One region of the Streptomyces sp. NPDC002817 genome, then DNA from elsewhere that is predicted to be linked to it. Evidence: riboswitches for the same ligand, from Rfam matches in the RefSeq annotation. Region 1 holds a riboswitch; each other region holds the start of a gene.
What was found. A riboswitch is a leader RNA that binds a small molecule or an ion and turns the genes downstream of it on or off. The one in region 1 is predicted to bind cyclic di-AMP.
Positions count from the first base shown of each region.

Region 2: another riboswitch for cyclic di-AMP. It lies ahead of ACWD3I_RS05965 (M23 family metallopeptidase); the one in region 1 lies ahead of ACWD3I_RS27460 (M23 family metallopeptidase).
Region 3: another riboswitch for cyclic di-AMP. It lies ahead of ACWD3I_RS05430 (transglycosylase family protein); the one in region 1 lies ahead of ACWD3I_RS27460 (M23 family metallopeptidase).

Region 1 is NZ_JBSFUY010000016.1:79,149-88,593, forward strand. Features, by position in the region: gene ACWD3I_RS27440 (DUF5998 family protein) at 1-517, opposite strand, end outside; gene ACWD3I_RS27445 (bifunctional acetate--CoA ligase family protein/GNAT family N-acetyltransferase) at 571-3,381, opposite strand; gene ACWD3I_RS27450 (HPr family phosphocarrier protein) at 3,581-3,862, shown strand; gene ACWD3I_RS27455 (GntR family transcriptional regulator) at 4,000-4,695, opposite strand; gene ACWD3I_RS27460 (M23 family metallopeptidase) at 4,883-5,659, opposite strand; cyclic di-AMP (ydaO/yuaA leader) riboswitch at 5,672-5,841, opposite strand; gene ACWD3I_RS27465 (M16 family metallopeptidase) at 6,033-7,421, opposite strand; gene ACWD3I_RS27470 (M16 family metallopeptidase) at 7,418-8,812, opposite strand; gene ACWD3I_RS27475 (DNA gyrase/topoisomerase IV subunit A) at 9,128-9,445, shown strand, end outside.
Region 2 is NZ_JBSFUY010000003.1:5,576-15,020, reverse strand. Features, by position in the region: gene ACWD3I_RS05990 (MarR family winged helix-turn-helix transcriptional regulator) at 1-135, opposite strand, end outside; gene ACWD3I_RS05985 (dihydrofolate reductase family protein) at 220-1,335, shown strand; gene ACWD3I_RS05980 (alginate lyase family protein) at 1,448-2,671, shown strand; tRNA gene ACWD3I_RS05975 (tRNA-Met) at 2,747-2,820, shown strand; gene ACWD3I_RS05970 (PP2C family protein-serine/threonine phosphatase) at 2,928-4,013, shown strand; cyclic di-AMP (ydaO/yuaA leader) riboswitch at 4,258-4,415, shown strand; gene ACWD3I_RS05965 (M23 family metallopeptidase) at 4,427-5,479, shown strand; gene ACWD3I_RS05960 (aldo/keto reductase) at 5,636-6,583, shown strand; gene ACWD3I_RS05955 (PrsW family intramembrane metalloprotease) at 6,620-7,930, opposite strand; gene trmB (tRNA (guanosine(46)-N7)-methyltransferase TrmB) at 8,042-8,854, opposite strand; gene lhgO (L-2-hydroxyglutarate oxidase) at 9,070-9,445, opposite strand, start outside.
Region 3 is NZ_JBSFUY010000002.1:523,674-533,118, forward strand. Features, by position in the region: gene ACWD3I_RS05395 (hypothetical protein) at 1-397, shown strand, start outside; gene ACWD3I_RS05400 (serine/threonine-protein kinase) at 436-1,929, shown strand; gene ACWD3I_RS05405 (SurA N-terminal domain-containing protein) at 2,132-2,776, shown strand; gene ACWD3I_RS05410 (nucleoside triphosphate pyrophosphohydrolase) at 2,864-3,853, shown strand; gene ACWD3I_RS05415 (cytochrome P450 family protein) at 3,869-5,128, opposite strand; gene ACWD3I_RS05420 (transposase) at 5,132-5,773, shown strand; gene ACWD3I_RS05425 (transglycosylase family protein) at 5,899-6,822, shown strand; cyclic di-AMP (ydaO/yuaA leader) riboswitch at 7,027-7,194, shown strand; gene ACWD3I_RS05430 (transglycosylase family protein) at 7,198-7,884, shown strand; gene eno (phosphopyruvate hydratase) at 8,215-9,445, shown strand, end outside.

The sequences.
Region 1 (9,445 bases):
GGCCGTCGCCGGCCTCGCTGACCCGCAGACTGAGGTCGTCTGCGGTCGAGTTGCCCGTGTAGCCGTGGTCGGCCTCGCAGTTGGGGTCGCCGCAGGCGGCCGGCTCCAGGTCGATCCGGGAGACGGCGCCCCAGCCGATGGTCAGCACGACCTCGCGGGGCAGGGTGCCCGGCTGGTACTGCTCCGGGTTGGCGACCACCCGGCTGAGCACGACCGACGAGATCCGGCCAAGCTTCACGGACTCGGTGGACGTCGTGGCGTACGGCGTCGGGGAGGTGCTGTCGGCGGCCTGCTCGTCGGTGTGGCTGACGATGAAGCGGTTGCCGGTGAGGACGAGCACGGTCACATGCCGCCGCACCTCGTTCTGGTCGAAAGTCGTCTCCTGGTGGACCAGGTACGACCGGATGGGCTCGCCGCCCACAGCGGCCTCCACCGCCTCGGCCACGAGGGCCGGGTAGTAGCCGCTGCGCTCGATCGCCGCTCGCAGCCCCTGGGTCGTCGTACTGGTCTTGGCCATGAGCCCCATCCTACGGGGGACCACCGACTGCGAGGCACCGCTCAGGGGTGTTCTCAGTACGCGGGCAGGGTTCGCGGGCCGAGGTCGTCGCGGGCGGGCGGGGGTGCCAGGCGTACGGAGGCGCCGAGGACGCTCAGGCCGTGCGGGGCCACGACGACCGGTTCCAGGGTCACCGCGACGACCTCGGGGTGGTCGTCGACGAGGCGGGACACCCTCAGCAGCAGCTCCTCCAGGGCCGCGGTGTCGACGGGCGCCGAGCCTCTCCAGCCGAACAGGAGCGGTGCCGTCCGGATGGAGCGGACCAGAGAGGTCGCCTCGCGGTCGGTGACCGGAATCAGCCGGTGCGCGACGTCCCCGAGCAGCTGCGAGGCGGCACCGGCGAGCCCGAAGGAGAGCACCGCTCCGGCCGCGGGGTCGATGACGGCCCGTACGACGGTGTCCACGCCGCGTGGGGCCATCCGCTGCACGACGGGGCGCAGCTCCTCGGGCGTCCCGAACAGCTCGGTCAACTCGGCGTACGCCCGCCGCAGTTGTTCCTCGTCCGCGAGATCGAGGCGGACGCCGCCCAGGTCGGCGCGGTGCCTGAGGTGCGGGGCGGTGGCCTTGAGGGCGACGGGGTAGCCGAGGGCGCCGGCGGCTCGGGCGGCGTCGTCGGGGGTGGGTGCGGGCAGGGCCCGGTGCACCTGGACGCCGTACCTGCCGAGGAGTTCGCAGGTCTCGTCGGTGCCTAGGGTCAGGCCCTGTCCGCGTGCGAGGAGGCCGTCGATCAGTTCGGCGGCGCCCTTCTCGTCGATGTCCTCGTGCTCGGGCACCTTGCCGGGCTCCGCGGCGTCTCGTCGCCACTGGGCGTACTTCACGGCTTCGCCGAGGGCGCGGACGGCACGCTCCGCGGCGGGATAGGCGGGGATGAGACGGGAGCAGTTCCGGGGTGCCTCTTCGGGGGCCTTGACGGCGAGGCGGTCCAGGGCGCGGAAGGGGTGGGAGGCGCTCGGCGTGGCGGCCTGCGGTGCCGTGCTGGCCGCGGCGGACAGTGCCTCCGCGAGTCCGCCCAGCTCGACGTGGACCACCAGCACCGGCTTGCCCGGCAGCCGCTCGGCCGCCGACCTGAGCGCCTCGGCGAGCGCCGCGTCCCCGGCGGAGCCCTCCCCCACGGCGGGTATCGCGGTCACGACCACCGCGTCGCAGGTGTAGTCCGCCAGCGCGCGCGACAGGGCGGTGTGGAAGTCCGCGGGCGAGGCGGCCGTCGTCAGGTCCAGCGGGGTCAGCGGCCTGAGCCCCTCGGAGAGGCAGGCGTCGTAGGTCAGCAGGCCCAGGGACTCGGAGTTGCCGAGGATCGCCACGCGCGGGCCGCCCGGGAGGGGCTGCCGGGCGAGCAGCAGGCCGGTGTCGACGAGCTCGGTGATCGTGTCCACGCGGATCACACCGGCCTGTCCGAGCAGGGCGGACACCGTCGAGTGCGGCAGCCGGGTGGCCCGTACGGCATGCCCCTGGGGGGCGGCGCCGGCGCTCTGGACGACGACCAGCGGCTTGGCGGCCGCGGTGCGGCGGGCGAGGCGGGTGAACTTGCGCGGGTTTCCGATGGACTCCAGGTACATGAGGACGACGTCGGTGTCCGGGTCGTCGTACCAGTACTGAAGAACATCGTTGCCGGAGACGTCCGCGCGGTTGCCGGAGGAGACGAAGGTGGACACGCCCGTGGTCCCCGTGACGCCGCCGCCGCGTCGGTGCAGGCGGGACAGCAGGGCGATGCCGATGGCACCGGACTGGGCGAAGAGGCCGATACGGCCGGGGCGGGGCTTCTCGTTGGCGAGGGACGCGTTCAGCTGTACGTCCGGGTTGGTGTTGATGATGCCGAAGGCGTTGGGCCCGATGATCCGCATGCCGTACGCGCGTGCGTGCCGTACGAGTTCGCGCTGCCGTTCGCGTCCCTCGGGCCCGCTCTCGGCGTACCCCGCGGAGATCACCACGAGTCCCTGCACGCCGTGCTCGCCGCACTCGGTGACGACCTGGGGGACGTGCTCGGCGGGCACGGCGACGACCGCCAGGTCGACGGGCCCCTCGATGTCGCGCACCGAGCGGTAGGCGGGTACCCCGTCGAGCTCCTTGTCGGGGAATGCCTGGTTCACGGCGTACAGCCGGCCCGTGAAGCCGGCGTCGCGGATGTTGTCGAAGATGCCGCGGCCCACGCCACCACGGGCGCGGCCGACGCCGATCACGGCGACCGAGCCGGGCGTGAGCAGCCGCTGCACCGACCTTGCCTCGGCGCGCTGCTCGCGCGCGTACTGCACGGCGAGGGAGCGGTCGGTGGGTTCGAGGTCGAACTCCAGGCGGACGACGCCGTCCTCGAAGCTGCGCTTCTGGGTGTACCCGGCGTCCCTGAACACCTTGATCATCTTGTTGTTGGCGGGCAGCACCTCGGCGGCGAAGCGGCGGATGCCGCGCTCGCGGGCGACGGCCCCGATGTGTTCGAGGAGGGCGGAGGCGACGCCCCGGCCCTGGTGGGCGTCCTGCACGAGGAAGGCGACCTCGGCCTCGTCGGCCGGTGCGGACGCGGGCATTCCATCGGCGCCGATGCGGTCGTAGCGTACGGTGGCGATGAACTCACCGCCGACCGTGGCGGCGAGTCCCACCCGGTCCACGAAGTCGTGGTGCGTGAAGCGGTGGACGTCCTTGGCGGACAGACGAGGGTAGGGCGCGAAGAAGCGGTAGTACTTCGACTCGTCCGACACCTGCTCGTAGAAGCTGACCAGGCGCTCGGCGTCATCAACGGTGATGGGGCGGATGCGCGCGGTGCCGCCGTCGCGCAGCACCACGTCGGCTTCCCAGTGCGCGGGGTACTCGTGCCGGTCCGGCGAGGTCTGCATGGGCCCCAGATTACGGCTCGCGTACGACAACGGCGCGAGGCAGTCTGTGGAGAACGCAAGAGGATCACTCAAGGACGGAAGTCGGACCGAGGCCGCGGTCCGACGACTCACCCCGGACGGGACACAGGTCCGATCCGGAGACGCTTCACGTTGTGGGAAACTGGTCTAGACAACCCTGAACACCGAAGGGCAGCATCACATGGCTGAGCGCCGCGTCAACGTCGGCTGGGCCGAGGGTCTTCACGCCCGCCCCGCTTCCATCTTCGTCCGGGCCACCACGGCCTCCGGTATCCCCGTGACGATCGCCAAGGCCGACGGCAACCCCGTCAACGCGGCCTCCATGCTGGCGGTTCTGGGCCTCGGCGCCCAGGGCGGCGAGGAGATCGTCCTCGCCTCCGACGCCGAGGGCGCGGACGCCGCCCTCGACCGACTGGCGAAGCTGGTCTCCGAGGGTCTCGAGGAGCTTCCCGAGACCGTCTGATTTACCGGGGCCGACTGATTCACGGCACCACAGAAGGGCTCGTCCGAATTTATCGGGCGAGCCCTTTGCATTTCCCGCTCAAAGGCAGCAGAAATAATCCCCCACGAATTACTGCCTCTTTGTATACGGCTCTCGTGTTAATGCCGCAGGCTCGGCATGTTTACGGGATGTTGCGAGTTCCTCACACGCTCCGGCCGATCTCCCGCGCCGTTGAATCGGAGTCGGTGCGCGGCTGTCGAGCGCTCCGTGTGCAGCGCCGTGACCGCCCGCGCGCGCTCTCCGTCGCCGCGCGCCACGGCGTCGACGATGGCGCCGTGCTCCGCCCAGGACTCGACGGGGTTGGCCGGGGCGTCCACGGCGTACATCCAGGAGATCTTGTGCCGCAGCTGGGTCAGCATCGAGGTCAGCGCGGGGCTGCCGGAGGCCTGGGCGAGCGTCTCGTGGAACCAGCCGCCCAGGGACCGCAGGTCATCGCTGTTGCCCCTCCTGGCGCGCTCCTGGCCCAGCCTGACCAGACCGCGCAGGACCTTCAGATGTGCCTCGGTGCGCCGCTGGGCGGCCCGCGAGGCACCCAGGGGCTCCAGGAGCATCCGCATCTCCAGCAGGTCGGCGGCCTCCTGCTCGGTCGGTTCGGCCACGCACGCGCCCGCGTGCCGCCGCGTCACCACGAAGCCCTCGGCCTCCAGAGTGCGCAGCGCCTCCCGGACGGGGACACGGGAGACCCCGTAGCGACGGGCGAGGAGTTCCTCGGTGAGGCGGCTGCCGCGCTCGTAGACACCGGCGACGATGTCGTCCCTGATCGCGGTGCATACCGAGTGCGCCGGAATACGCATGACCGACCTCCGCCTTAATCCCCGTGAAACGTCGATGATTGACGTGTGTTCAGTGACTCTATTGCAAAGAGCGGGAATTTCCGATGGCGAGCCGGAATCCATGGATATTTTTTGGACAGCGGGGCGACACAAACGGCAAAACCCCGGCTCGGAGAGCCGGGGTTTCAGAAGATCTCGCGGTCCGTCGTCAGACGTTCACACCATGCGAACGCAGGTAGGCGACGGGGTCGATGTCCGAGCCGTACTCCGCGGTCGTGCGCGCCTCGAAGTGCAGGTGCGCCCCGGTGACGTTGCCGGTCGCGCCGGAGAGGCCGATCTGCTGGCCCGGAGTGACCGTCTGGCCCACCGAGACACCGATGGACGACAGGTGCCCGTACTGGGTGTACGTGCCGTCGTTCATCTTGATCACGATGTTGTTGCCGTACGACCCGCCCCAGCCGGCCTCGACGACCGTGCCGGAGCCGACCGAGCGGACGGAGGTGCCGCTGGCGGCGTGGAAGTCGACGCCGGTGTGGCTGCCGGAGGACCAGACGGCGCCGCCGGCCTTGTAGCCGGTGGAGATGTACGAGCCCGAGATCGGGGCGACGTAGCTGTTGAGGCGCTTGCGCTCGGCGGCGGCGCGGGCGACGCGCTCCTTGGCCTCGCGCTCCTTCTCGGCCTTGGCGGCGGCCTTCTCGCGCGCCTCCTCCTCGGCCTTCTGCCGGGCCTTCTGCTCGGCGGCCTCGACGGCCGCCTGCTGTTGGGCCTCGGCCTGGGCGTCGATCTGGGCGGCGACCGAGTCGCCGATGGTGATGACCGGGGTGAGGCCGGTCTGCTCGGCCGCGGGCTCCGCGGCGAGGGCCGGGGCCGCGAGGGTGCCGATGACGCCGGTGGTGGTGAGTGCCGCGACCCCCGCCACGTGGGCGGTGGTGCGCTTCATCCGGCTGGGACGGCGGTGCTTCCCGGTGGCGCGCGTGAACGCCATGTAGTGGCTGGTCCTTTCCTTCCCTCTCGCCTACCGGGTTAGCTGACGGGTTCGGAGCAGGAAGGTCTCCTACGGACCCCCTCGCTGCACGCGCGGGCGTCCGATTCACCCCAGGGACTACATAAATGTGGGTCCCCGGCTCCCCTGGCTCGCGCCGTACGGGGACTCGGCGATGGCTGTCCGGTGCCGCGGGCGCGGCGCACTGCCTGACGAACAGCCCGGATGACGCTAAGCGGGGCGACTTTCAAACCCCAAACGGATCAGGGCTTTTGTAGCGCATGCCACAGGGCAGACAGGCAACCTCTCCCCTAATTCGGACATTAAGGGGCCCTGGTGACACGTCAGTCACCAGGGCCCCTTCACGCGCGTGCCGCTACTCGGCGGACACGACGGTCACTTCACCGATTCCGAGGGCCTCCACGGGCTCCTTGATGGCGGACGCGTCGCCGACCAGGACCGTCACCAGCCGGTCCACCGGGAAGGCGTTGACGGCCGCCGCGGTGGCCTCCACGGTGCCGGTCGCGGCGAGCTGGCGGTACAGCGTGGCCTGGTAGTCGTCGGGCAGGTGCTGCTCGACCTGGTCGGCCAGCGTGCTCGCGACGGCCGCCGCGGTCTCGTACTTCAGCGGGGCCACGCCGACGAGGTTCTGCACGGCGACGTCCCGCTCTGCGTCGGTGAGCCCCTCCGCGGCGAGGGTGCGCAGGACCGTCCACAGGTCGTCCAGGGCCGGACCGGTGTTCGGGGTGTCGACGGAGCCGCTGATGGCGAGCATCGCGGCGCCCGTACCGTCGGGAGCGGACCTGAGGACCTGCCCGAACGAGCGCACGCCGTAGGTGTAGCCCTTCTCCTCGCGCAGGACGCGGTCCAGGCGGGAGGTGAGGGTGCCACCGAGGCAGTACGTGCCGAGCACCTGCGCGGCCCACACACGGTCGTGCCGGTCGGCGCCGATCCGGCCGATCAGCAGCTGCGTCTGGACGGCGCCGGGCCGGTCCACGATGACGACACGGCCCGTGTCGTCGGCGGTGATCGGCGGCACCGGACGCGGCTCGGCCTGGGAGCCGGTCCACGAGCCGAGGGTGTCGGCGAGCAGCGCGTCGAGGTCGATGCCGGTGAGGTCACCGACGACCACGACGGTGCCGGTGGCCGGGCGGACGTGCTTCTCGTAGAAGGCGCGTACGGCCGCGGAGTCGATGTTCCGGACGGTCCCCTCGGTGCCCTGGCGTGGGCGGGACATGCGCAGGTCCGCCGGGAACAGGGTCCTGGAGAGCTCCTTGGCGGCCCGGCGCGAGGGGTTGGCCAGCTCGTGCGGGATCTCGTCGAGGCGATTGGTGACGAGGCGCTCGACCTCGCTGTCCGCGAACGCGGGCGCTCTGAGGGCGTCGGCCAGCAGACCGAGCGCCTTGGGCAGCCGCGACGCCGGGACCTCGAGGCTCAGCCGTACGCCGGGGTGGTCGGCGTGGGCGTCGAGGGTGGCGCCGGCCCGCTCCAGCTCGGCGGCGAACTCCTCGGCGGTGTGCTTGTCGGTGCCCTCCGAGAAGGCCCGCGCCATGATCGTGGCGACGCCGTCCAGGCCGGCCGGCTCGGCGTCCAGCGGGGCGTCGAGGAGGACCTCGACGGCGACGACCTGCTGGCCGGGGCGGTGGCAGCGCAGGACCGTCAGGCCGTTGTCGAGCGTGCCGCGCTCGGGGGCCGGGAAGGCCCACGGCCGCGCCTCGCCCGCCTGCGGCCGGGGGTGGAATTCCATCGTGGCGAGCTCGGTCACTTGGCCGCCTCCTCGTTCTTGTCGCCGGCCTCGACGGTGGCCTCGGCCTCGGGGTCCTCCGGGGGATCCGCGTCCTCGGCGGTCTCTCCGGAGACGGGCTCGTAGACGAGCACCGCGCGGTTGTCGGGGCGCAGGCGGGCCTTGGCGACCTCCTGGACCTCCTGGGCGCTCACCTCGAGCACACGGTTGACGGCGGTGAGGGCGAGCTGCGGGTCGCCGAACAGGACGGCGTAGCGGCACAGTTCGTCGGCGCGGCCCGCGACGGTGCCGAGCCGGTCCAGCCACTCGCGCTCCAACTGGGCCTGGGCGCGCTCCATTTCCTCGGCCGTGGGACCCTCCGCGGCGAACCGGGCGAGCTCCTCGTCGATCGCCGCCTCGATGACCGGCACCTCGACGTCACCGGACGTCTTCACGTCCAGCCACCCCAGGGAGGGCGCCCCGGCGAGCCGCAGCAGGCCGAAGCCGGCGGCGACGGCCGTACGGTCGCGGCGTACCAGCCGGTTGTAGATGCGGGAGGACTCGCCGCCGCCGAGGACGGTGAGCGCCAGGTCTGCCGCGTCGGCGTCGCGCGTGCCGTCGTGCGGCAGGCGGTAGGCCGCCATCAACGCGCGCGCGGGGACCTCTTCCTCGACGACCTCGCGCAGCTGCTCGCCGATGACCTCGGGCAGCGAGCCGTCGCGCGGGGCGGGCTTGCCGTCGTGGGACGCGATCGAGCCGAAGTACTTCTCGATCCAGGCGAGCGTCTGCTCGGGGTCGATGTCGCCGACGACGGACAGCACCGCGTTGCCCGGCGCGTAGTACGTCCGGAAGAACGCGCGCGCGTCCTCCAGCGTGGCCGCGTCCAGGTCGGCCATCGAACCGATCGGCGTGTGGTGGTACGGGTGCCCCTCGGGATAGGCGAGGGCGGTCAGCTTCTCGAACGCCGTGCCGTAGGGGACGTTGTCGTAGCGCTGACGACGCTCGTTCTTGACGACGTCCCGCTGGTTCTCCATCGACTCGTCGTCGAGGGCGGCGAGCAGCGAGCCCATGCGGTCGGCCTCCAGCCAGAGGGCGAGCTCCAGCTGGTGGGTGGGCATGGTCTCGAAGTAGTTGGTGCGCTCGAAGCTCGTGGTGCCGTTGAGCGAGCCGCCCGCGCCCTGGACGAGCTCGAAGTGGCCGTTGCCCTTGACCTGTCCGGAGCCCTGGAACATCAGGTGCTCGAAGAGGTGAGCCAGGCCGGTACGGCCCTTGACCTCGTGACGCGAGCCGACGTCGTACCAGAGGCACACCGCCGCGACCGGGGTCAGGTGGTCCTCGGAGAGCACCACGCGCAGCCCGTTGGCCAGGCGGTGCTCCGTTGCTGTCAGGCCTCCGGTGCCTGCCTGGTCTGTGGCCGTGTGACCCATGGGCATGTACGTCCCTTCGATCGCGGTGCGGTTGATCTGAACCGCGTTTTTCTGCCGGTCCTGCCACTGTATGCAAGCGTGCGGAGCGCCGGTGAAGTTCCCGGTGGTCGTACGCCGACAGCGAGATCCCGTAGCCTGCGGGCGGGCGCCGCGTGCCGTACGGGTGAACACCCGGCGGGACGGCTGACGCCGGGTCGTCGTCCGCGTTGTCAGTGCCGCGGTCCACAATGGTCCGCGTCAGATCCCGTTCACGCTTCAGCAAGAGTGAGCCGAAGGGGCGCGACCCGAAGGCGAGCGACCAGAAAAGAGGAGCCGGCAGCGATGGCCCGCCGAAGCACGAAGACCCCGCCGCCCGACGACTCGTTCGAGGAGAAGATCCTCGACATCGACGTCGTCGACGAGATGCAGGGCTCCTTCCTCGAGTACGCGTACTCGGTCATCTACTCCCGCGCCCTGCCGGACGCCCGTGACGGCCTCAAGCCGGTGCACCGGCGAATCGTCTACCAGATGAACGAGATGGGCCTGCGCCCCGACCGCGGCTATGTGAAGTGCGCCCGCGTCGTCGGCGAGGTCATGGGCAAGCTGCACCCGCACGGCGACGCGTCGATCTACGACGCCCTGGTGCGCATGGCCCAGCCC
Region 2 (9,445 bases), on a different contig from region 1:
GATGGAGTAATAGAGGTGGGGCATGCCGGCGTCCTGCTGGAGCTGCCGGTCGAGCGCGTCCTCGAGGAGGTGCGACGCGGCGAGGTACGCGCGCCAGGCGCGCTGCTCCTTCGGAGTGAGCCAGCGAGTCGTCATGCCACCAGTGTAGGTTTGTTTCAAACTTGAACCAAGCCCGCCGCCGTCACAGCTCAGCCCGCCACAGTGAGAGGGACCGCACCGATGTCTCACCCGTACGTCCTCCTCTCCGCGGCCGTCTCCCTCGACGGCTACCTCGACGACACCGGCCCCGACCGCCTGCTCCTCTCCAGCCCGGCCGACTTCGACCGCGTGGACGAGGTCCGCGCCTCGGTCGACGCGATCCTCGTCGGCGCCGGCACGATCCGCGCCGACAACCCCCGCCTGCTGGTCAACTCCCCGCAGCGGCGCGCGGCCCGCGTGGCGGCGGGCAAGCCGGAGTACCCCCTCAAGGTCACGGTCAGCGGCTCGGGCGACCTGGATCCCGACGCGAAGTTCTGGCACACGGGCGGCGACAAGGTCGTCTATACGACGGACAAGGGCGCGGAGCGGGCCCGTACGGCGGGTCTGGCCGCCGACGTGGTCTCCCTGGGCGCCGACCTGGACTGGCCCGGCCTCCTGACGGACCTGTCGGCCCGGGGCGTGCGACGCCTCATGGTCGAGGGCGGCGGCAAGATCCACACCCAGCTCCTCCAGCAGGGCCTGGCGGACGAGCTCCAACTGGTCCTGGCCCCCCTCTTCGTCGGCGACGCGGCCGCCCCCCGCCTCTTCGGCCCCGGCGCCTACCAGGGCGGGCGCCTGCGCCTGGTCGAGTCCCGGCAGATCGAGGACGTCGTCCTCATGCGCTACGAGCCCACCGCACCCGGCGTCCCCGCCGCCGACCGCCACTGGCTCCGCCTCGCCTGCGAACTGGCCGCCCTGTGCCCGCCGTCCCGGACCGCGTTCAGCGTGGGCGCGGTGGTGGTCGCCGCCGACGGCACGGAACTCGCGCGCGGGCACTCCAGGGAGGGTGGCGACTCCGTGGTCCACGCGGAGGAGGCGGCGCTGGCGAAGATCGAGGCGGGGGATCCGAGGCTGGCCTCGGCGACGGTCTACAGCAGTCTGGAGCCGTGCGCCCGGCGGGCCTCGCGCCCCGCGCCCTGTGCCCGGCTGATTCTGGAGGCGGGGGTGCGGCGGGTGGTGACGGCCTGGCGGGAGCCCGACACGTTCGTGGAAGGAGCCGACGGGAGTGGGCTCCTGGCGGCGGCCGGGGTGTCCGTCGTGGTGCTGCCGGAGTTCGAGGAGCAGGCCAAGAGGCCGAACCTTCATCTGCCGGGGTGAGCATCACCGAGCCGTCCGGCGACGGAGGACGAGGCCCGCTCGGACGCCGGGTGACGGACCGATCAGCCCAACATTTCCTGCGCGCCGCTCCCCGGAGGGCGACGCTGCCACCATGAGGTCAGCCCGATTCCGTGCCGCCGTCGCGCTTCTGCTCGCCCCCCTTCTCGCCACCGCCTGTGGGACCACCGACTCCGGTACCCGCACCATGGCCCGTGCACTGCCCCCCGACGCGGCGTTCACCCACCCCGGTGTGCTGGTGAGCGACGCCCAGCTGAATGCCGTACGGGAGAAGGTCACCGCGGGGAAGCAGCCGTGGCTGAAGGCCTACCTCGACATGAGGGACAGCAAGTACGGGGCGTACAAGTACCGGGCCGAGCCGTACGCGAGCGTGGACTGTCCCGGTGGGGAGCACGCCGACCGGCCCGCGCACGGGTGCGTCGAGGAGCGTGAGGACGCGATCGCCGCCTATACACAGGCGCTCCTCTTCCGTGTCACCGGCAAGCAGCAGCATGCCGTCAAGGCGCGGGAGATCATGGACGCCTGGTCGGCGAGGATGCGGAAGCACACCGAGGAGGACGCGGGGCTCCAGACCGGGTGGGCCGGGGCGACCTGGGCGCGGGCCGCGGAGATCGTGCGGCACAGTGCGGGCGCGGGGTGGCCGCAGGACCGGGTCGCGCGGTTCCAGGACATGCTGCGGAGCGCGTATCTGCCCGCCGTCACCCGCAAGGTCCCCGACTACAACGGCAACTGGGACCTCGTCATGACCGACGCGGCCATCGGCATGGCCGTCTTCCTCGACGACCACAAGGCCTTCGACCATGCGCTCCAGCGCTTCCGGGAGCGCGTCCCCGCCTACTTCTACCTGGAGAAGGACGGGCGGGTGCCGCTCACCCCGGCCGGGTCGGGGGTGAACACGCCGACGAAACTGACGACGTACTGGTTCGGGCAGAAGACGTACCAGGACGGCGTCTCCCAGGAGACCTGCCGCAACTTCAAGCACGTCGGCTACTCCATCGCCGCCACCGCTCACATCGCCGAGACCGCCTGGCACCAGGGTGTCGACCTGTACGGCGAGGTCAAGGACCGGCTGAAGTCGGCGCTCGCCTTCCACGCCCGGTACCAGGCCGGCGAGCCCGCGCCCGCGTGGCTGTGCGGCGGGAAGGTGGACCGGAACATGGGACCGGACCTGGAGGTCGCCCTCAACCACCTGGAGAACCGCCTCGACGTCTCCGTCCCGGCCGCCCACAAGCTCGCCGAGGAGACCCGGCCCGCCGGTACCGACAATCTCTTCGTGTCCTGGGAGACCCTGACCCACGCGGGCAACTCCGCCGGCTGAAAACGCAGGTCAGCGGCGCCGAGAACAAACCGTGGTGCTGAGCGTCCCGCGGATGACGTATGCTGGTTTCACCGACGCGGGGTGGAGCAGCTCGGTAGCTCGCTGGGCTCATAACCCAGAGGTCGCAGGTTCAAATCCTGTCCCCGCTACTCACGGCTCAGGGCCGGAGTCCAGTCACTGGACTCCGGCCCTGAGTGTTTCCCCCGGTCGGGCCACACGGCTCGCCGCCCGGTGCCGGTCCGGGAAACCTGGGCATGTGGATCAGGAGGCGGTGGCGGGGCGGCGTATCTCCGCCCTCTTGCGGGCGTTGCCCGCCCTGCTGATCGTCGGTGGCGTCCTCTACGACGTCCTGACCCCTCGGGACTTCACCGCGATCCCCTTCTTCACCGCCGCCCCCCTGGTCGCCGCGCCCCTCTATCCGCTGCTCGGCATCGTCGTCACCGGGGCGGTGGCCCTGATCGCCGCCTTCGCCGTCCATATGCGGTTCGGCTTCCGGCTGGACGCCGACACCCTCACCGAGGCGCTCACCGTGGCGGTGGTCGCCGTGCTGGCCGCCGTCCTCAACCGGGTCGTGCTCCGCGGCGACCAGCGGCTCGCCTCCCAGCGCCAGATCGCCGAGGCCGCCCAGCGGGCGGTGCTGCCCGAGCCCGACGACCGGATCGGCGGGTTCGACATCGCGGTGCGGTACGAGGCGGCGCAGAAGGACGCCTTCATCGGCGGGGACCTGTACGCGGTGCAGGACAGTCCGTACGGGGTGCGGCTGGTGGTGGGGGACGTGCGCGGGAAGGGCATGGGGGCGGTGGCCGCGGTCGCCGTCGTCATCGGGGCGTTCCGGGAGGCCGCCGAGCAGGAGCCGACGCTGGAGGCGGTCGCGCGGCGGCTGGAGCGGGCGCTGGCGCGCGAGGGCAGGCGGCGCGAGGGGCACGACGCCATCGAGGGGTTCACCACCGTCGTTCTTGCCGAACTGCCGCACGGCGACGGGGTCGTACGGGTCCTCAACCGCGGCCATCCGCCGCCGTTGCTGCTGTGCCCCGACGGCACCGTGCGGGCGCTGCCCGCCGCCGAGCCCGCGTTGCCGCTGGGCATGGGCGAGCTGGGGAGCTGGCCCGACCGCGCGGAGGAGGCGGCCTTCCCGGGCGGGGCCACGCTGTTGCTGTACACCGACGGGCTGTCCGAGGCGCGGGACCGGTACGGGGAGTTCTACGATCCGGCGGCGCGGCTCGCGGGACGCGCCTTCCGAGTCCCCGGGGCGCTGCTGTCCGCGCTCGCCATGGAGGTGCGCCGGCACACGGGGGGCGGCATGACGGACGACATGGCGCTGCTCGCCGTACGACGGCCGTGACCTCAGGGGGGCTTTATCACGTGGGGTGATCGGGCGAGCGCCCTCCGCATAACAACTGACATACAGTCAATACCTGTGAGTTTACTGGAGCGCGGTCAACTCGCCCGTTTTTCACCGCTCATGGACCCGTACGTCCAGCGGAAAAAGGTTAATGATCAAGCGGAACAGCTTGGAATCCATGGTCCGGGTCTATTAACGTTCGATAACGCAGCGCGGTCGTCCCAGCCGTCACAAGAGACGGCTCCGTGCTCACGCGCTTAATCCCGCAAGGGAGCCGGGGAACCACCACCCTGGGGTGAATCGCGCGAATGCCGCCGTGAACTCACGGCCGGTATACGCGCGTAGGAGACCTTCCTGCTCCGAACCCGTCAGCTAACCCGGTAGGCGAGAAGGAAGGAAAGGAGCACGCCCACGTGGCGTCAAACCGGCCTGCCCCCGAGGCCCCGTACGTGCCGAGCCAGCGCAGCACCACCGATGTCTTCGGCTACGGCAGCTACCACCACGACGAGGGCCCGCGCGAGGAGTGGAATCCCACCGAGGAGTCCATCCGACCGGCACGCGGCAAGCACCGGGTCGCCAAGCAGCGCAGCGGGGGATTCGCCCGCAGCTCCACCGTCCTGGGCGTCGGTGTCATAGCCGCCGTCGGCGGGGCCGGCATGGCCAGCGCCAACACCGGCAAGCCGCCGGTCTCCATCTCGATGCCCGACCTTCCGTTCGTGTCGGGCGAGGAGGAGGCGCCGCAGGGTTCGGCCACCGCGCTCAGCGACCTCGCCGCGGCCCCCACGGCCGCCACCACCACGGCCGTCGCGGACAAGGCCGAGACCACCGTCTCCGACGCCGGCGAGACGCTGCGCAACCGGATCATGGCGCAGGCCGAGAGCCAGCAGACGCAGGTCGACAACAAGACGCAGCTCGCCACCCAGACCGCCGCCGCCGACGAGGCCGCCAAGGCCGAGGCCGCCGCGCTGAAGAAGGCCGCGGACGACGCCGCCGAGGCGAAGAAGAAGGCGGAGGCGGACGCCGAGAAGGCCGCCGAGGCAAAGCGTCTCGCCGAGCTGGCGAAGCAGTACACGCTGCCGACCTCCTCGTACACGATCACCTCGACCTTCGGTCAGGCCGGCTCCCTGTGGTCCTCCGGGTACCACACGGGCCTCGACTTCGCCGCTCCCACGGGCACGCTCATCAAGGCGATCCACAGCGGCACCATCACGCAGGCCGGCTGGGACGGTTCGTACGGCTACAAGACCGTCCTGACCCTCGACGACGGCACCGAGCTGTGGTTCGCCCACCAGTCGTCGATCAGCGTCAGCGTCGGCCAGAAGGTCAACACCGGTGATGTGATCGGGCGCGTGGGTGCGACCGGCAACGTCACGGGCGCGCATCTGCACCTCGAGGTCCACTCGGGCGGTGCGTCCACCGGGATCGACCCGATGGCGTGGCTGCGGAGCAAGGGGCTCACCCCCTGAGGGTTCTTGATCCACCGGCGGCCCTGACGCACACCCCCCGACGTCAGGGCCGCCGGTTTTTGTGTCACCAGTTCTGGAACGCCTGCCTCCGCTTGTTTACGGGAACTTTGCGGCTGTTCCGGAAGAGCGGTCTCCGCATCGGCGTTGACCTCGTACATGACTTCTCTTCGCAAGCTGGGCACGTCCGACCTCGAGGTCTTCCCGCTCTCCCTCGGCGGCAACGTCTTCGGCTGGACCGCCGACGAGACGCAGTCCTTCGCCGTACTCGACGCCTACGCGGCCGCGGGCGGCAACTTCGTCGACACGGCGGACTCGTACTCCGCGTGGATCGACGGCAACGTCGGCGGTGAGTCCGAGACCATCATCGGCAAGTGGGTCAAGGCGCGCGGCAACCGCGACGACATCGTGATCGCCACGAAGGTCAGCCAGCACCCCGACTTCCCGGGCCTGACGGCCGCGAACATCAAGGCGGCCGCGGACGCCTCCCTGCGCCGCCTCGGCACCGACCACATAGACCTCTACTACACCCACTTCGACAAGGTGGAAGTGCCGGTCGAGGAGATCATCGGCGCGCTCGACGAGCTGGTGAAGGCGGGCAAGGTGCGGCACATCGCCGCGTCCAACATCTCCGCCGAGCGCCTGGAGGCGTCCCTCGCCTTCTCCGAGCGCGAGGGACTGGCCCGGTACGTGGCGCTCCAGCCGCACTACAACCTGGTCTCGCGCGAGACGTACGAGGGCGAGCTCCAGGACCTGGCCGAACGGACCGGACTGGCCGCCGTCCCGTACTTCGCGCTGGCCTCCGGGTTCCTCACCGGCAAGTACCGCGACGGTGAGGTGGTGGAGGGCGCCCGCGCCGCCGCCGGCGCCGGCAAGCACCTGGAGACGGAGCGCGGCCGCAAGGTCCTCGCCGCCCTCGACGACATCGCCGAGGCCCACCGGGTGCCGGTGGCGACCGTGGCCCTGGCGTGGCTGGCGTCCCAGCCGACCGTGGCGGCACCCATCGCGTCCGCACGGACGGCGGAGCAGCTTCCGGCGCTGGTGAAGGTGGCGGAGGTCCGGCTGACGGAGGACGAGGTCACGCGGCTGACGGAGGCGTCGGCCTAGTCTTCGCGGTCCGGCGGTGCGTTTCGGTCTCGGGCCTTACGTTTGGTACGGGTTGTAGCTCGGATACTGCACCGCCGGGTACCCGTGCACGGGCCAGTGTGTCGGCGGGATCATGACCGGGATCGGTGGTGCCGTCATCCGGGCCGCGTGGTCCAGGGCCGGGCGCGCCGCCTCCCGACGTACCCACAACTCGTGCAGCAGTTCTCGCTCCCGTACGACGAAGTCGGCGCCGGCCCGGCCGCGGCGCCCCCGGTGACGGAGGAACGCCAAGGACGTCGCGTACGCCTCGTACTGCGCCACCGCCCGCGCCGCCCGCTTCCCGGCGTGGGCGCGGGCGTACTGGCGGGCGATCCGGCGGGCCCGCATCGAGCCGAGGGCGAAGGGTTCGGCGGGGGTGAGCCAGCCGGCGACGGCGTAGGCGGGCAGTTCCTCGCGCACGGTGCGCAGTTCGCGCTGGCGGGTCCAGATGACGAGCCAGGTCAGCAGGCCGAACGCGGGGACCATGAAGGCCGCGTACACGGCGAAGAAGCCGTACTCGCCGAAGGTCGAGGAGCCGTTCCAGACGGCGTGCATACCCATCGCGAGCAGCAGGCCGGAGAGCGGCAGCAGCACGCGCCGTAGGTGATGGCGGTCCGCCGACAGTGCCGCGATGCCGAAGCCGATGCCGGTGAGGACCGTGAACAGCGGGTGCGCGAACGGCGACATGATGACGCGGACGAAGAACGTGGCCGCGGTGACGGAGGCGATGCCGCTGTCGCCGCTGAGCTGGTCGGTGCCGAAGGCGGTGCCGAGATAGAGGATGTTCTCGGTGAAGGCGAAACCGGTGGCGGTGACCCCGGCTATCACCACGCCGTCGACGATCCCGGTGAAGTCCCGTCTGCGGAAGAGGAAGACGAGCAGAACGGCCGCGGCCTTGGCGGTCTCCTCGACGACGGGCGCTATCACGGTCGCGCCGAGGGTGTCGGCGCTGGACGGATCCGCGGTCGCCGTCGCTATCCATCTGGTCGCGAAGCTGTTGGCGACGATCGCTATCAGCGCCGCCGCGCAGGCGCCCCAGGAGAACGCGAACAGCAGATTGCGCCAGGGGCCCGGCTCGACCCGGTCGAGCCAGCGGAAGGCGGCTATCAGCAGCGGCACGGGCAGGATCGCGAGCCCGAGCCCGACCAGGAAGCCCTCGGTGCCGGTCTGTTCGCGCACCAGGGCGAGGATGACGAGCCCGGAGAGCGCCAGCAGGGTGATGAGCGCGCCGTAGCGGACCCACTTGCGCTGCCACCAGTGCGCGTGCCGGAGCGCACCGCCGCCGGGGGGACCGGTGGGCTGCGTCGGGTACGGGGGAAAGGTGGCCACGGCATTGACCCTAACGAGTCAGGGGCGCCGCCCGCAGGTGGGCGAGGTGGTCTCGGGCGCCGGTGGGGGGTGGTCGTCGTGCGGTTCCTGCTCCCGCCCTTACTGCTGTCCTTACCGCTGTACGCGGCGGAACAACAGGTCGTTCACGACATGTCCCTTTTCCAGTCCCTGGCCCTCGAAACGGGTCAGCGGACGGTAGTCCGGACGCGGCGCAAAACCGCCGTCGGCCTGTGTGTTCTCGAAGTCCGGGTGCGCCGTGAGCACCTCGAGCATCTGTTCGGCGTACGGCTCCCAGTCGGTGGCACAGTGCACCACGGCCCCCGGCTTCAGCCGGGTCGCGGCGAGGCCGAGGAACTCCGGCTGGATCAGCCGCCGCTTGTGGTGCCGCTTCTTGGGCCAGGGGTCGGGGAAGTAGACGCGCAGCCCGTCCAACGAGTCCGGGGCCAGCATCTCGCGCAGCAGGATGATGGCGTCGCCGTTGCCGACGCGGACGTTGGAGAGCCCGCTCTGGTCGGCGAGGTTGAGCAGGTTGCCCTGACCGGGGGTGTGCACGTCGACGGCGAGGATGTTGGTGCCGGGGTCGGAACCCGCCATCCGCACGGTGGCCTCGCCCATCCCGAACCCGATCTCGAGCACGACGGGGTTGTCGTTCCCGAACAGTTCGGCCAGGTCGAAGACCTGCTGCCCGTCGATGTCCAGCCCCCACTTGGGCCACAGCCGCTGCAACGCGTCGGCCTGCCCCGCCGTCACCCGACTGCGCCGCGGCTGAAAACTCCGGATCCGCCGCTCGAAGTGCGACCCGGCAGGATCGGCTTTGGGCCCGTCGGGAAAGCGGGGCTCGCCCTTGGACCGGGTGTGCCGGACGGGCACACCGGGGGTGTGGGCGGACTGGGACGCGTCGGGAGCGTTGCGGGAGTCAGACACAGTGAGGTCGATTTTACGGGGACGAGGGCGAGCACATCCCGAGGGACGCCGGTCCAGGCAATCTCAGCCCGTCCGGCGTCTGAGGACGAGGCCCTCTCGGGTCGATCGGGGTCTGGGGCGGAGCCCCAGTGGGGTCGAAGGGGCGGAGCCCCTGGGGATAGGACGGGTAGGGGCGGCGGGGGCGAGAACCCCCGCACCGCGACCACCCCGCACCGTCACACGGCCCCCAGCGCAGCCAACGCCCTCCTCGCCACCTCCCGCCCGATCGGCAGCGAGGCGGTCGCAGCCGGAGAGGGCGCGTTCAGCACATGCACGGTCCGCGGCCCCTCCTTGATCAGGAAGTCGTCGACAAGCGTCCCGTCCCGCAGCACCGCCTGCGCCCGCACCCCCGCGGCCGACGGCACCAGATCACTGTCCTCGACCGCCGGCAGCAGCCTGCGCACCGCATCCGCGAACGCCGCCCTGGACACCGACCGCCGCAGCTCACCCGCCCCGTACCGCCAGTGCCGCCGCGCTATCCGCCACGACCCCGGCCAGGCCAGCGTCGCAGCCAGCTCCCGAGGACGTACGACCCCCCACCCGTACCCCTCC
Region 3 (9,445 bases), on a different contig from region 1:
CGCGGGCGGCTGGACCGGCCTGATCCTGCTCCTGGGCACACTCATCGCCGCGATCTCGTACTACCTCTCCGCGGACATCCGCCACTTCCACCAGCTCCGCTACGCGGCGTACGGCCCGCAGCCCGCCCCGGCACCGGTGTACGGCTACCCGCAGCCCCAGTCCCCGTACACCGCGACGACCCAGCCGCAGACGCCCGCGCCGATCCCGCAGAGCCCGCTGCCGCCCCCGCCCGCACCCCGCGACGCGGTGCCCCACGCACCCGTGCCCCCCGCGCAGCCGCCCCAGCGCCCCGCGCCCGCCCGCATCGACCAGGTGCGCGCAGAGCTCGACGAACTGAGCGACTACCTGCGCCGGCAGGACGGGAACCCCAACGGCGGCTATGAGGGCGGAAGGTGACCGTGACGACGGGACGTGTCGTCGCAGGCCGCTATGAACTGTCCACGCTCATCGGACAGGGCGGCATGGGACAGGTCTGGACGGCCTACGACCAACGGCTCGACCGGCGCGTGGCGGTGAAACTGCTGCGCCCCGACAAGGTGGCCGGGCAGGAGGCCGACGAGCTGCGCCGCCGGTTCGTACGCGAATGCCGGGTGACCGCACAGGTCGACCACCCCGGACTCGTCACCGTGCACGACGCGGGCAGCGAGGGCGAGGAGCTGTTCCTCGTCATGCAGTACGTCGACGGCGCGGACCTCTCCGACCACCTCGCCGAGCACGACCCCTACCCCTGGCAGTGGGCCGTCGCGGTCGCCGCGCAACTCTGCGCCGTGCTGAGCGCCGTGCACGCCGTACCGATCGTCCACCGCGACCTCAAGCCGCGCAACGTGATGGTGAAGCAGGACGGTACCGTCACCGTCCTCGACCTCGGCGTCGCCTCCGTCATGGACGCCGACACCACCCGCCTCACCCACACCGGCACCCCCATCGGCTCGCCCGCCTACATGGCGCCCGAGCAGGCCATGGGCGGCGCGGTCGGCCCCTACACCGACCTGTACGCACTCGGCGTACTGCTCCACGAACTCCTCAGCGGCGACGTCCCGTTCTCCGGCTCCACGGCGCTCGGCGTGCTGCACCGCCACCTCTACGAGCCCCCGCTCCCCGTGCGCCGTCTGCGCCCCGAAGTCCCCGAGGCGCTCGAGGCGCTCGTCCTGCGCCTGCTCGCCAAGGACCCGCAGCACCGGCCCGCCAGCGCGCAGGAGGTGTACGAACACCTGTCGCTGCTCCTGCCCGCGCGCGGGACCCCCACAGGGGCACCCCTCGACCCCACGCGCCCCTTCCTTCGCCCGCACGCCCCCTGGCCGGACCGCGCCCGCACCCCCGCGCCCCAGCCGGCGCCCGCCACGCCGCACGCGCCCCCCGCCGAGAAACCCGACGTCGCCCGCGCCGTCGACGAGGTCAAGCGCCTCCTCGGCGAAGGCCGCATCACCCAGGCCGTCGACATCCTCGGCGCGATCCTGCCCGCGGCGGCGGAACAGCACGGCGAGCACTCCCCGGTCGTACGCACCCTGCGCAAGCAGTACGCCGCCACGCTCATGGACGACGGTCAGTACCGGCGCGCGCTGCCCGAACTGCGCCGCCTCGCCGACGAACGCGCCGCCGAGGCCGGCCAGGCCGACACCCAGTCGCTGCGCTTCCGCTACGAGGCCGCCCAGTGCCTGGAACAGCTCGGCGAACCCGCTGCGGCGCTGGCCGAGTACCGTGCGCTGCTGCCGTACTACGAGAACCAGTACGTGGCCGGCGACCCCGAGCTCGCCCACGACGTCCGCCGCCGCATCGGCCACCTCCTGCTCGCCCTCGGCGACCGCGCCGCCGCCCACGACACACTGGCCCGCCTCGTGCACGACGTGGAACGCCTGCACGGCCCCGGCCACCCCCTCGCGGTGGAGGTCCGACGCACCCTGGAGTGGCTGGGGCAGGTACGCGGCTGAGTACGCCGCCGCACGTGCCGCGACGAGCCGCCGAACCCCAGCCGACCTCGCCCGACCCGCTCAGCGTCCCCGCCAGAGTGCGTCGGTGCCCGAAGTCCTGGTGAATCGTTGGTCGAATGGGTTGGCCAGAGCTTGTCCACTGCCTAACATCGATCACCGCAAGACTTTGTGCACCGTCGCACAATCTCCTCGGGAGGCTTCCTTGCACCGCCGCCGTCGCACCGCGCTCCTCCTCTCCGCCGCGATCGTCGCGGCGCCCCTCCTCACCGCATGCGGAAACGACGCGCATCCCGGTGCGGCAGCCGTAGTCGGCGGCCAGCGGATCACCGTCGCCCAGCTGGAGACCAGGGTGAACGAGGTGCGCGAGGCACAGCGCGCCGCGGTGCCGGACGAGGCGCAGTACGCGCAGGCCATCGCCAAGACCGGCACCCTCAGCCGGGACACCCTGCACAGCATGGTCCTCGACCAGGTCCTGCACCGCGCGGCGCAGGACGCCGGGGTGACGGTCACGCGCAAGGAGATCCAGGACATGCGCACCGGCCTGGAACAGCAGGCCGGCGGCGCCAAGGCCCTGGAGACGGCCTGGCTCCAGCGCTACGGCATCGCCCCCGAGCGTCTCGACGAGAACCTCCGCCTCCAGCTCGAGGCCCAGAAACTCGCCGCCGTCCTCGGCACCGACACCGGCAAGGCCGACTTCTGGGAGGCCCTGGCCAAGGCGTCCAAGAAACTCGACATCGACCTCAACCCCCGCTACGGCACCTGGGACGACGCGAAGAGCAGCCGCGTCGACGCGAAGACGCCCTGGGTCCGGGAGGTCACGGCGACGGGGACACAGGAGACGGCGTAACGCCATCGCCGGCCGTACGATCCCACCCCACCCCGGGCCTGTGGACAAGTGATCGGCTCTGTCGGCGGTGTGGGTTAGCTTCGAGCTGTGAACACCACCAGCCCCGAATCCGCCCCGGCCGCCGCCCCCGGCCGCATCGTCCTGCTGACCACCAGCCACCGTGTCGCCCCCGGCCTGCTGTCCTGGCCCGCCTGGCAGGCGCTGCACGACGCCGGCCGTGTGCTCTGCGCGGACGGTGCGCACCCGCAGCTGCCGTATCTGCGCGAGGCAGGGATACAGGTCGACGAGGCATCCCCGACCGCGGAGGAACTGGTCGAGGCGTGCGCGGGCGGCCACACCGTGGTCGTGGTCGCGACGGGTGAGGGCGAGCCCCAGCTCACCGACGGCCTCGCCCGCCTCGCCGGCTCGGGCCGCGTGTCCATGCCCGACCTGGAGCTCCTCCCCGCCTCCTACGACCTCCCGGGCGCCCGCCTCCTCGACCTCGTCCAGGTCATGGACCGCATCCGCGCCGAGTGCCCCTGGTCCTCCCAGCAGACCCACAAGGGCCTCGCGAAGTACGGCATCGAGGAGGCCTACGAACTCGTCGAGGCCATCGAGGAGGGCGACCGCGACGAACTCCGCGAGGAACTCGGCGACGTCCTCCTCCAGGTCGTCTTCCACGCCCGCATCGCGGAGGAGGACCCGGACACCCCCTTCTCCGTCGACGACGTGGCGGGCGGCATCGTCACCAAGCTCATCCACCGCCACCCCCACGTCTTCGGCGACGAGACCGCGACGACCCCCGAGGAGGTGAAGGAGCACTGGCTGCGCACGAAGGCCATAGAGAAACAACGTGAATCGGTGACGGACGGCATCCCCCTCGGCCAGCCGGGCCTGGCGCTCGCCGCCAAGCTGGCGTCGCGTGCCCGTACGGCAGGCCTGGAGGTCTCGCTGCCGACGGGCGAGGGCATGGGGTACGAACTGCTCGCCATGGCGGTGAGCGCCGAGGCGGCGGGCGTGGATCCGGAGGCGGCACTGCGGAGCGCGGCACGGGCGTACCGGGACGCGGTGCTGGAGGCGGAGGGAAACGGCGGCTAGGTCGCCGGGACGAGATCAGACGGGCGGATGGTCGGCTCGGACGGGGGTGAACCGTACGGGGAGGTCACGAAGTCCACGCATGATGAGTCCGCCTCGCCAGCGCAGGTCGGCGGGGTCGGCGGCGAGCTCGAGATCCGGCAGGCGGCGCAGCAGGGTCTCCAGGGCCGTACGGCCCTCGAGGCGGGCCAGGGGCGCACCGAGGCAGTAGTGGATGCCGTGGCCGTACCCGAGGTGCTGGTTGTCACCGCGGGACAGGTCGAGCGAGTCCGGAGCGGCGAACCGGGCCGGGTCGCGGTCCGCGGCGGCAAGCACGACCAGCACCGGGTCGCCGACGGCGATGGGCTGCCCGCCGATGACGAGGGGCTCGGTGGCGTAGCGCCAGGTGGCCAGCTCCACGGGGCCGTCGTAGCGGAGTAGCTCCTCGACACCGGTGTCGAGGAGCTCGGTCTCGCCGCGCTCGATCGAATCCTGGAGCCGGGCGCGCTGGTCGGGGTTGCGCAGGAGCGCGTACGTGCCGTTGCCGATGAGGTTGATGGTGGTCTCGAAACCTGCGAACAAAAGCACGAAGCACATCGCGGCAGCTTCGTTCTCGGTGAGGTGCTCGCCATGGTCTGAGGCTCGGATGAGGTCCGAGATCAGGTCGTCGCCGAGGTCGCTGCGCTTGCGGTGGATGAGCTCGGCGAGGTAGCCGCGGATCTTCTTGACGGAGCGGGCGACACCACCTCGTGGGCCCCCTCCGTGCCGGATCATCATGCCCGCCCAGTCGCGGAAGTCGTCCTGGTCCTCGCGAGGGACGCCGAGCAGATCGCAGATCGCGTAGATCGGCAGGGGGAAGGCGAAGTCGTGGATGAGGTCGGCCTGGCCCTGGGGTGCGAACCGGTCGATGAGATCGTCCGTCAACTCCTGCACCCGCGGCTCGAATTCGGCCACCCGACGCGGGGTGAACGCCTTGGAGACGAGACGGCGCAGCCGGGTGTGGTCCGGAGGGTCGATGTTGAGCAGATGCGTCATGAGATTGGCGCTGCGTTCGCCGGGGATACCGGTCCGGCTCTTGCCCTGAGCGTCCCCCGCATGGTGGTCGGGGTTCTTCGAGAGGCGCTGGTCCGCGAGCGCTTGGCGCGCATCGGCATAGCGGGTCACCAGCCACGCCTCGACGCCGCTGGGGAGTTTCGTCCAGTGGACGGGGGAGTGCTCGCGCAGCCAGGCGTAAGCCGGGTACGGGTCGGAAGCGAACTCCCAGGTGAAGAGTTCGGGGCCGGTGTTCGAGGCGTTCACGTGATGACCGTATCCGCAGCCGCAGGGAGTGTGCGCGGCCGCCGGTACGCACGGGTCGAAGGGGCCGCGACACGCGCGATGACCGAACTGGCCGCTGTTCCCGGCCTCGACCAGTCGGTGGAGGACGCCGCGGTGCGCCAACTCTCAGAAGACGTGCGGAGCGCAAGGCAGGGGGGAGTGATCGGCCTTCTGGACATCACGGTGAAGCCGCTCGGAGAGGTGCGGAAGCGTTCCGGGGTCAAGTGCAGGGTGACGCAGCGGCATGAGAGGACCGGGACGCCCGTCCCTGCCGAGGTACCGGAGCAGGCCTGGCCTGTCGTCGAGGAACTGATGACGGCCTACTTCCGGCGTCGCCGGTTCGCGCGCGGCGCGGTGGACGTCCGGACGCAGGTGAACGGGATTCTGCACCGACTCCGTACGGGCTGCCTCTGGGACGGGCTTCCCGCACGCTTCGGCCCGTGGGCGCTTGCCAAGGACCGACAGAACGCCTGGTTCAAGAAGGGCTTCTGGTCCGTCCTCATGAGCCACTTGAACTCCTGGGGGCAGAGCTCACCGGTCCGGCGTGAACTCCTCGTCCCATCACTGCGTGTCACAGCGGGAGTTGTGCTGGAACCGGCCAAACATGACACGCCCTCAAGTCTGTGATCTTCACGTGATCTACGCGGCATTAACTTGTGACAAGTGTTCGACTGCCGATACGTTCACGCATCAGCGCGGCGACTGTCTCCACCCGCCGCGCCGGTCACTGTTGTCTCGCGAAAGGCCTCCGCATGCTCACCGGGAACGGTCGTCACCGTCGCCCCCGCCAGGCTCCGGCACTCCTCGTCGCGGCCGGAGTGACCGGCTCCGCCATCGCGATCCCGCTTCTCGGCGCCACCGGCGCGAGCGCGGCCGACGGGAACACCTGGGACCAGGTCGCCAAGTGCGAGACCGACGGTTCCTGGAGCGCGAACAAGGGCGACGGCTACTACGGCGGGCTGAAGCTGTCCCAGGAGAACTGGGAGAAGTACGGCGGCCTCGACTACGCCACGAGCCCCGACCTCGCCAGCCGCAACCAGCAGATAGCCGTCGCCGAGAAGGTCCTCGCGGACCAGGGCGTCGGCGTCTGGGGCACCTGCGGTCTGCTGAACGGGCTGAGTAAGGACTCGGCTTCGGAAGACGTCGACACCGGCGTCGAGAGCGGCACCCCGTCGGCATCCGAAGAGTCGGGTTCATCCGAATCATCCGATTCGTCCGCCTCATCCGGGCTGTCCAACTCCTCCGGATCGTCCGACTCGTCGACCGAGTCCTCCGCCGACCCGACCTCCTCACCCTCGGCGTCCACCGAAGCGGACAACTCTTCCAAGTCGGACACCTCTGACCCCGGTGCCGGAAACTCACAGCCGTCCGACAGTCCATCCACGGCACCGGCAAAGAGTGATGAATCGGACAACTCCTGGCAAGAAGGCGGCTCTTCGGCTCTCGTCGACACCGGCGCCCTCTCCGCCACCAAGGAGAGCACCGGTCGGCACCGCGGCGCGAGCGCCGACGAGGGCTCGTACACCGTCCGCGTCGGCGACACGCTCGCCTCCATCGCCGACTCCCTTGACGTCGACGGCGGATGGCGCCGGCTCTACACCGAGAACAGGCAGGTCATCGGCGCCGACCCGAGCAGTATCGAGCCCGGTCAGACCCTCGTACTCGGTAGCGAATAGGGCGAAAACCCCAGAGAAATGCCGGGAGTTCGCGCCACACTTCACATCAAATGTCCGGTTTGGTGAAAGTGTGGGATGAGTCTCAGAAGCCCTGATCGTCTTTGAAATTCCCCGGATTCCCTGTCTACGGTCAACACCGCTCGTCACCGCGAGCCCCGGCTGCCGCAACGCCGAATCCTGCCAGCGGCCGTACGGGAACAGTCGTCGCGTCAAGCGCCGTAGGCAGGAGCGGGGGACCCAAGGTAAGTGCCGGGCCCAGCGGTTCACGCTGGTCCGGCTTGGGGTGAAGCCGCGCATCGAGAGATGCGCGGCCGGGCAACTCAACCGGCCCGAACCCGACAGCTCACCTCGCAGGCGTCGGTGAGGGGATCCACCATGCTGTTTTCCGGTAAGGGCAAGCATCGTCGTCCGTCCAAGGCCACCCGCGCCGCCGCGCTCGCCGGCGTCACCGGTGTCGCCATAGCCGCCCCGCTGATGGCGGCCGGCAACGCCTCCGCCGCCACCGCCTCCGAGTGGGACGCCGTCGCCCAGTGCGAGTCGGGCGGCAACTGGGCCATCAGTACCGGCAACGGCTACTACGGCGGTCTGCAGTTCTCCGCCTCCACCTGGGCCGCGTACGGCGGCACGTCGTACGCCGCGCAGGCCAACCAGGCCACCAAGGCGCAGCAGATCGAGATCGCCGAGAAGGTCCTCGCGGGCCAGGGCAAGGGTGCCTGGCCGTCCTGCGGCGTCGGCCTGTCCAGCGCGAGCTACAACGGCAGCGGCTCGTCGGGCAGCGGCTCTTCCAGCGACAGCGGCTCCGACAGCAGCACCCGCTCCTCCGAGCAGCAGGCCTCCCGCTCCTCCGAGCGCCCGGCAGCCAAGAAGACCGTCACCACCCCGACCGGCAAGAAGGTCAAGAAGGGCGACGGCGAGTACAAGGTCGTCAAGGGTGACACCCTCAGCTCCATCGCCGAGGAGCACGACGTCAAGGGCGGCTGGCAGAAGCTGTTCAAGCTGAACAAGGACATCATCAGCGACGCCGACTTCATCTACCCGGGTCAGCAGCTGCACCTCAAGTAAGGGCCGCGGCACTCAAGCAGGACCCAGCTGAACCACAGTGCCCTCACATCCGTGGTCCTCATACTGAAGGCCTCGTGAGGGTCCCCCCGTCCCCACGGGCTCCCCGCTCCGGTGCGTGTTCCCCCGTACGCACCGGGGCGGGGCTTTTTTCTGCGCCGGTTTCTGCCAGGTTTCCGAAAGCGTCTTTGTTCCGTTCGGAAACAATTTACTCTCGGTTCTGTCCACGGGGCGGTCCGCACGGTGGCCGATCGCCCGGAGCCGGTTAGGCTCGTCTCGCAGAACACACCGCGGTCCCGGCGGACCGTGTCACATCCCAAGAAGGAGATGCTCGTGCCGTCCATCGACGTCGTCGTAGCCCGGGAAATCCTGGACTCCCGAGGCAACCCCACGGTCGAGGTCGAGGTCGGCCTCGACGACGGCAGCACGGGTCGTGCCGCCGTTCCGTCCGGCGCCTCCACGGGTGCCTTCGAGGCCATCGAGCTCCGCGACGGTGACCCCAACCGCTACCTGGGCAAGGGTGTCGAGAAGGCCGTCCTCGCCGTCATCGAGCAGATCGGCCCGGAGCTCGTCGGCTACGACGCCACCGAGCAGCGCCTGATCGACCAGGCCATGTTCGACCTGGACGCCACCGACAACAAGGGCTCGCTCGGCGCCAACGCCATCCTCGGCGTCTCCCTCGCCGTCGCCCACGCCGCCTCCGAGGCCAGCGACCTCCCGCTCTTCCGCTACCTGGGCGGCCCGAACGCGCACCTGCTGCCCGTTCCGATGATGAACATCCTGAACGGCGGCTCGCACGCCGACTCCAACGTGGACATCCAGGAGTTCATGATCGCCCCGATCGGCGCGGAGTCCTTCTCCGAGGCGCTGCGCTGGGGCGCCGAGGTCTACCACACCCTCAAGAAGGTGCTGAAGACCAAGGGCCTGTCCACCGGCCTCGGCGACGAGGGCGGCTTCGCCCCGAACCTGGAGTCCAACCGCGCCGCCCTCGACCTCATCATCGAGGCCATCAAGCAGGCCGGTTACGTCCCCGGCGAGCAGATCGCGCTCGCGCTCGACGTCGCCGCGTCCGAGTTCTACAAGGACGGCAAGTACGAGTTCGAGGGCAAGTCCCGCTCGGCCGCCGAGATGACCGAGTACTACGAGGAGCTCGTCTCCGCGTACCCGCTCGTCTCCATCGAGGACCCGCTGTACGAGGACGACTGGGCCGGCTGGAACACCATCACCGCGAAGATCGGTGACAAGGTCCAGATCGTCGGCGACGACCTGTTCGTCACCAACCCCGAGCGCCTGGCCCGCGGCATCGAGGAGGGCTCCGCGAACGCCCTGCTCGTCAAGGTGAACCAGATCGGCTCGCTGACCGAGACCCTGGACGCCGTCGAGATGGCCCAGCGCAACGGCTTCAAGTGCATGATGTCCCACCGCTCCGGCGAGACCGAGGACGTCACCATCGCCGACCTCGCCGTCGCGGTGAACTGCGGTCAGATCAAGACCGGCGCCCCGGCCCGCTCGGACCGCGTCGCCAAGTACAACCAGCTGCTGCGCATCGAGGAGATCCTCGACG